2 regions of the Rhodoferax sp. RT5P35 genome follow, and region 2 is predicted to be linked to the other one. Evidence: riboswitches for the same ligand, from Rfam matches in the RefSeq annotation. Region 2 holds a riboswitch; the other holds the start of a gene.
The links. Region 2 has a riboswitch for S-adenosylhomocysteine ahead of ahcY (adenosylhomocysteinase). Riboswitches for the same ligand answer to the same signal wherever they lie in the genome.
Positions count from the first base shown of each region.

Region 1: linked by a shared signal. The riboswitch ahead of metH (methionine synthase) and the one ahead of ahcY (adenosylhomocysteinase) in region 2 are both predicted to bind S-adenosylhomocysteine.

Region 1 is NZ_JBWMAX010000004.1:334,326-337,838, reverse strand. Features, by position in the region: gene AC097L_RS08130 (LysR family transcriptional regulator) at 1-22, opposite strand, end outside; gene AC097L_RS08125 (PACE efflux transporter) at 111-539, shown strand; gene AC097L_RS08120 (cyclic nucleotide-binding domain-containing protein) at 653-1,261, opposite strand; S-adenosyl-L-homocysteine riboswitch at 1,426-1,495, shown strand; gene metH (methionine synthase) at 1,521-3,513, shown strand, end outside.
Region 2 is NZ_JBWMAX010000015.1:2,256-5,768, forward strand. Features, by position in the region: gene AC097L_RS19900 (TlyA family RNA methyltransferase) at 1-292, opposite strand, end outside; gene ahcY (adenosylhomocysteinase) at 462-1,901, opposite strand; S-adenosyl-L-homocysteine riboswitch at 1,990-2,085, opposite strand; gene AC097L_RS19910 (PepSY-associated TM helix domain-containing protein) at 2,171-3,460, opposite strand; gene AC097L_RS19915 (TonB-dependent siderophore receptor) at 3,474-3,513, opposite strand, start outside.

The sequences.
Region 1 (3,513 bases), on a different contig from region 2:
CGCTTTCGGAGGTAAATGCCATCGTCCATCTATCAGTTAAGTTGAAATAAGCTGACTTTAAGTATCAAAGTTTAAGACATACATTCATCCCATATTCAAGGAATCGCGCCATGCAAGGAATGAAGAGAAAGTTTGTTTACGTCAGCCTGTACGAGGGCTTTGCCATCGTGGCCGCCACACTGGGGCTGGCCGGCATGTCGGGCCAAGGCATGCAGACCGCGGGCCTGCTGGCGGTGGCGGCTTCGGTGGTGGCCGTGGTGTGGAACCTGGTGTTCAACACCTTGTTTGAGGCCTGGGAAGCCCGCCAGACCGTGCGGGGCCGCAGTGTGGCGCGCAGGGTGGCGCACGCGGTGGTCTTTGAAGGGGGGCTGGTGCTGTTCCTGGTGCCGCTGATGGCCTGGTGGTTTGACACCACGCTATGGCAAGCCCTGGTGATGGACCTGGGGCTGGTGGTGTTCTTTGTGGTCTACACCTTTGTTTTCAACTGGGTGTTTGACCGGGTGTTTGGCCTGCCTGCGGCGGCGCTGGCTGTGGTTTAACAACCGCTTCCAGAAACACCGCAGAACTGGCTTTGCCAGGCTGCTGGTGTTGCCCCCTGCAAGGGGGGTGGCGAAAGATGCGAAGCACTGTAGCCTGGGGGTGAGCGTAAAAGTCAGGTTGGCATCAAATGGTCGATTTCCTGCTGCATGGCTTGCACCAGCTGGCTGTAGCGTTTGACCTTGCCCGTGGTGTCGCGCAGCCGCTCGGCGATGCGCATGGACACGGCCAGCAGCAGTTTGGCGGCAGTTTGCGGGTCGTCCTGGCTGAGTTTTTCCAGCGCGTCGCGCGACAGGATGGCGCAGGTGACGTGGGTGCTGGCGGTGCACGAGGCCAGCCGGGCCTGGCCGTCGATCAGGCCCATTTCGCCAATCAGGCTGCCGGGGCCAAGCACGCTGACGGTTACCGGGTCAACGCGGCTGACGACGATGTTTTCCACCGTCACCTCGCCTTCCAGCAGTAGCAGCATGTAACCGGTTTCGGTTGTATCGCCCTCGTGGATGAAGGTGGTGCCCATGGGGATGCGGCGTGGGGTCATGTAGCTGACGATGGCCAGCGCCTCGGCGGGCTTGAGCTGCATCAGCGCGGTGGGTGCAATCAGTAACTCCGCCGCCCGGCTGGCCGACCCCGAGTGCTGCACCGACCGCATGCGCTCGTGGGCTTCCAGCAGTTCCGGTGGCCGGGACAGCTGGGTTTTGATGCCGTCAATCAGATTTTTGAACATGGTCGGGTGGGTGGTGAACTTGTAACAAGCTGTGTAACACAGCGGTTTAAAGCCCGTGTGTAGCGAGGAAGATGATTGCTATTAAATAAATAGCTAATAGCGTATGCGATATAAGCGCTGGAGCCATATTTTTTATAAATTTTCGTCCGCCCTTAAAATTGCAGCTTCCCAAGGAGCGTTGCAGCGGGCTGGTTCCCGTCAGGCTTGGGTTGTTGCCAACGACGCTCACCTGAACCATGTCCCTCCACAGGTGAGTTGTATGTCCGAATCCGTCGTAAGCCCCGTCCCCCCCATGCTGTTGTCCGGTCTGGAGCCTGTGCTCATTGGCCAAGGCACGCTTTTTGTCAACATCGGCGAGCGCACCAACGTCACCGGCTCCAAGGCCTTCGCCCGCATGATTTTGAACGGCGAATTCGACCAGGCCTTGTCCGTCGCCCGCCAGCAGGTGGAAAACGGCGCGCAGGTGATCGACATCAACATGGACGAAGCCATGCTGGACAGCAAGGCGGCCATGGTGCGGTTTTTGAACCTGATTGCCTCAGAGCCCGACATCGCCCGCGTGCCGATCATGGTGGACAGCTCCAAGTGGGAGGTGATCGAGGCCGGGCTGCGCTGCATCCAGGGCAAACCCATCGTCAACTCCATCAGCATGAAAGAAGGCGTGGAGGCCTTCAAACACCAGGCCACGCTGGTGCGGCGCTACGGCGCTGCTGCCGTGGTGATGGCGTTCGACGAGCAGGGCCAGGCCGACACCTACCAGCGCAAGATTGAAATTTGCGAACGCGCCTACCGCATCCTGGTGGACGAGGTGGGCTTTCCTCCCGAAGACATCATCTTCGACCCAAACATCTTCGCCATTGCCACCGGCATCGAAGAGCACAACAACTACGCGGTCGATTTCATCGAGGCGGTGCGCTGGATCAAAGCCAACCTGCCAGGCGCAAAAATTTCCGGCGGCGTATCCAATGTGAGCTTTTCCTTCCGGGGCAACGACCCGGTGCGCGAGGCCATCCACACCGTGTTTCTGTACCACGCTATTTCAGCGGGCATGGACATGGGCATCGTCAACGCGGGCATGGTCGGCGTGTACGACGACCTGGAGCCGGTGCTGCGGGAGCGCGTGGAAGACGTGGTTCTGAACCGCCGCCCCGATGCGGGCGAGCGCCTGGTCGAGATTGCCGAAACCGCTAAGAGCGGTGCCAAGGACGAGAGCAAGCGCCTGGACTGGCGCGGCACTGCCGACCATTTTGTGACGGTGGAGCAGCGTCTGAGCCACGCCATGGTGCACGGCATCACCGACTTCATCGTGCCCGACACCGAAGAAGCCTACCAGGCCATCCTGGCCAAGGGCGGCCGCCCGCTGCACGTGATCGAAGGCCCGCTGATGGCGGGCATGAACATCGTGGGTGACCTGTTTGGCCAGGGCAAGATGTTCCTGCCGCAGGTGGTCAAGTCGGCGCGGGTGATGAAGTCCGCGGTGGCGCACCTCATCCCCTACATCGAAGAAGAAAAGCGCCTGGACGAAGCCGCGGGCCGCGATGTGCGCACCAAGGGCAAGATCATCATCGCCACGGTGAAGGGCGATGTGCACGACATCGGCAAAAACATCGTCACCGTGGTCTTGCAGTGCAACAACTTCGAGGTCATCAACATGGGCGTGATGGTGCCCTGCCACGAAATTTTGGCCCGCGCCAAGGTGGAAGGGGCCGACATCGTGGGCCTCTCCGGCCTGATCACCCCCAGCCTGGAAGAAATGCAGTACGTGGCGGGCGAGATGCAAAAGGACGACCACTTCCGCATCAAGAAGATCCCGCTGATGATTGGCGGCGCCACCACCAGCCGCGTGCACACCGCCGTGAAGATTGCGCACCACTACGACGGCCCGGTGGTATATGTGCCCGATGCATCACGAAGTGTGGGCGTAGCGCAGAGTCTGCTTGGGAATGGCGCTTCTAATTTCATAGCAGAACTAAACGCCGACTACGACAAGGTGCGCCACCAGCACGCCAACAAGAAGCAAACCCCGCTGTGGCCGCTGGCCAAGTGCCGGGCGAATAAAGCCGTGGTCGATTGGGCGGCCTACACGCCCAAGGTACCCAAGTTCATTGGGCGGCGTGTGTTCAAGAACTTCGACCTCACCGAGCTGGCCCGCTACATCGACTGGGGCCCGTTCTTCCAGACCTGGGACCTGGCCGGGCCCTACCCCGCCATCCTGACCGACGAGGTGGTGGGCGTGGAAGCCAGCCGCGTGT
Region 2 (3,513 bases):
AGTCGGTAAAGCCACCGGTGCTTTGGCCCACGTCCAGTACATACAGCCCCGTCACGTCCAGGCCGGTGTGCTTGAGCGCGGCTTCCAGCTTGAGCCCGCCGCGCGAAACGTAGCGCGCCTCGGCATCGTTGAGCAGCTCCAACTGCGCGTCTTCGGGGATGTCGTCCTTGTTCTTGACCACGTCGCGCCATTTGATGCCGTCAAACCAGCGCATCCCCCCGGTGATGAGGCGCACGGCCTGGGAGCGGGATGCGGCCATGCCGCGTTCTACTAACAATTGGTCTGCACGCATAATTTTTGGCCCTCCCCCAGGCTTGCCCACTGCCCCGAACTCGGCTTGTAAAGCCGAGAGCGCATGTGGCCGCCAACCCCCTACCGGGGGCGAACCCTATGGTCTGGCAAAGCCAGTCCCATGGGTTCCTGGAATGGAGAGCGCTGCTTTCTTTCAGTGGTTATTGCTATTAGTAGCGGTAAGCGTCGGCTTTGTACGGGCCGGCTTTGCTCACGCCGATGTACGCGGCTTGCTCGTCGGTCAGCTCGGTCAGCATCGCGCCGACCTTCTTCAGGTGCAGGCGGGCGACTTTTTCGTCCAGGTGCTTGGGCAGCACGTAGACCTTGCCGTTTTCGTACGCGTCCTTCTTAGTGAACAGCTCGATCTGGGCGATGGTCTGGTTGGCGAAGCTGGCCGACATCACAAAGCTGGGGTGGCCGGTGCCGCAACCCAAGTTGACCAAACGGCCCTTGGCCAGCAAGATGATTTTCTTACCGCTGGGGAAAGTGATGTGATCGACTTGCGGCTTGATTTCTTCCCACTGGTACTGCTCGATCGCCGCAACTTCGATTTCGTTGTCGAAGTGGCCGATGTTGCAAACGATGGCCTGGTCTTTCATACGCAGCATGTGGTCGTGGGTGATGACGCTCTTGTTGCCGGTGGTGGTGACGAAGATGTCGGCGTGTTCGCAGGCGTAGTCCATGGTGACCACGCGGTAGCCTTCCATGGCGGCTTGCAGGGCGTTGATGGGGTCGATCTCGGTGACCCACACTTGCGCCGATAGCGCGCGCAGGGCCTGGGCCGAGCCCTTGCCCACGTCGCCGTAGCCGGCAACGACTGCGACTTTGCCTGCAATCATCACGTCGGTGGCGCGCTTGATGCCGTCCACCAGGGATTCGCGGCAGCCGTACAGATTGTCGAACTTGCTCTTGGTGACGGAGTCGTTGACGTTGATGGCACGGAACAGCAGCGTGCCCTTGGCCGACATTTCGTTCAGGCGGTGGACGCCAGTGGTGGTTTCTTCGGTCACACCGATGATTTCAGCGGCCTTGCGGGCGTACCAGGTAGGGTCCACGGCCAGCTTGGCCTTGATGGCAGCGTACAGCAGCGTTTCTTCTTCGCTGGTGGGGTTGGCGATCAACGAAGCGTCTTTTGCGGCGCGCTGGCCCAGGTGCATCAGCAGCGTGGCATCGCCGCCGTCGTCCAGAATCATGTTCGGGCCTTCGCCAGGGGTGCCCTTGGCACCGAAGTCAAAGATGGCGTGGGTGTAGTCCCAGTAGTCTTTCAGCGACTCGCCCTTGATGGCGAACACCGGCGTACCGGCCGCAGCGATGGCGGCGGCGGCGTGGTCTTGCGTGGAGAAGATGTTGCACGAAGCCCAGCGCACTTGCGCACCCAGGGCCTGCAGGGTTTCGATCAGCACGGCGGTCTGGATCGTCATGTGCAGCGAGCCGGTGATGCGCGCGCCTTTGAGCGGCTGGGCCGCAGCGAATTCTTCGCGGATGGCCATCAGGCCGGGCATTTCGGTTTCGGCAATGCGGATTTCGCGCTGGCCCCAGCCTGCCAGGGACAGGTCGGCAATGGCTTGGTCAGGGGTCGATACGGGGACAGATTTGAGGACTGCATTCATGGAGGGCTCCAAAACAGGTTGGTACATGTTGGTAGGGCCACTGCGCAGACGGCGAACCGGGACTCACCCGAATCTCAGCCTAGCAGGCAGTGGGTGAGCGCGGTTATCAATTGATAGATAGTTTCCGAGCCTCACACCCGTGCCGGTTGTTACCAGGCCAGGGGTTGCAGCGCTCCTCGGAGAGTTCAGATTATACGAAGGACGCAGTACGGCTTGCAAATACTATTTATTTGATAGCGGTTAGCGCACGTTCTGTATTCGCTAACGCCCTATTTCTTATAAATTTTAATAGCCATGAGCGCATCCTGGGCAGACAGGGAAGATGGGTTGGCCGATCTAACGGCAGACTGGCTGCGCGACTTGCGCTTCTTCCACCAGATCACTACGCCGGTGACGCTGAGCATGGCCACCACCAGGCCCATCAGCGAGATCAAGATCCGCCCCGGCAGGCCCAGAATGCGGCCTGAGTGCAGCGGGAATTGCGCCTGCACAAAAATGTCGGCGGCCGTGCCCTTCCAGGGCTCGCGGGTGCCCAGCATGCGCCCGTCCCCGCCGTCCAGGTAGAGCGTGCGCGGGCCGACACCGCCAGAGCCGTGCGCGTCTTCGGGCTCAAAAAACTGTACGCCGTAAATGCCGAAATTGCGGGCGTAAAAAACCGAACCAACGGGCTCGCTCCAGCCGCGCTGCGCGGCCTCGGCGCGGGCGGCATCCAGCACCTGGGCGTAGCCGCGCTGCGGCAGGATGGGCCGGTTCTCTTCGGTTGGGGTGCGCACATCGAAGGGCGATGGCGTGACGTTGGACACCAGCGACATCACCGGAAAAAACACCTCGCGGTACAGGTTCAGCGAGAACGCCGTGAAGGCCACCACGAACAACAGCCCCCAGGTCCACAGGCTGCTCGCGCGGTGCAGGTCAAAATTCAGCTTGTACGACCCGCCGCGCCAGCGCACCCGCCAGGCCGGCATCCAGCGCTGCCAGCCGCTCTTGCGCGGCGCGCCCGACCCGGCCGGGCGCACCGGCAGCGTCAGGTAGAAACCAGTGAAGCAGTCCACTGTCCAGACCAGCGCCACCACGCCCATCAGCCACACGCCCCAGCGGTCTATGCCCCATATCTCCGGCATGTGCAGGCTGTAGTGCAGCACGTACAAAAAGGAGATGAAATTTTCTTCGCGGATGGGCCAGACCGCGCCCCATTCGCGCCGCCCCAGTTCCTCGCCAGACACCGGGTCCACAAACACCTGGTTGAAGCCCGGCTTGAGCAGCTCGCCGCTGGCCGGATCGACCCGGCCCTCGACACCAAAGGCCAGCGAATGGCCGGGCTCGGCGGCCAGCGGAACAAAGCTGACCTGCACGCTAGGGTGCCGGGCTTCGATCTGCTGCGCCAGCTCCAGCACCGGCAGCGCCGGGCCTTCGGCGCGCGCGTCCAAAAGATGCGGATTCAGCCACCCGTCGAGTTCGTGGTCCCAGGAAATCACCGCGCCGGTGACGCCGGAGATGAACAGGAAACCGGCGATGAAAAGGCCCACCCAGCGGTGGACCAGGACAAGTAGCAAACGCATGTGTCAGGCCTTGTCAGAAGTCGAACCGCGCGCTCAGGCTGAGGCTGCGCGGA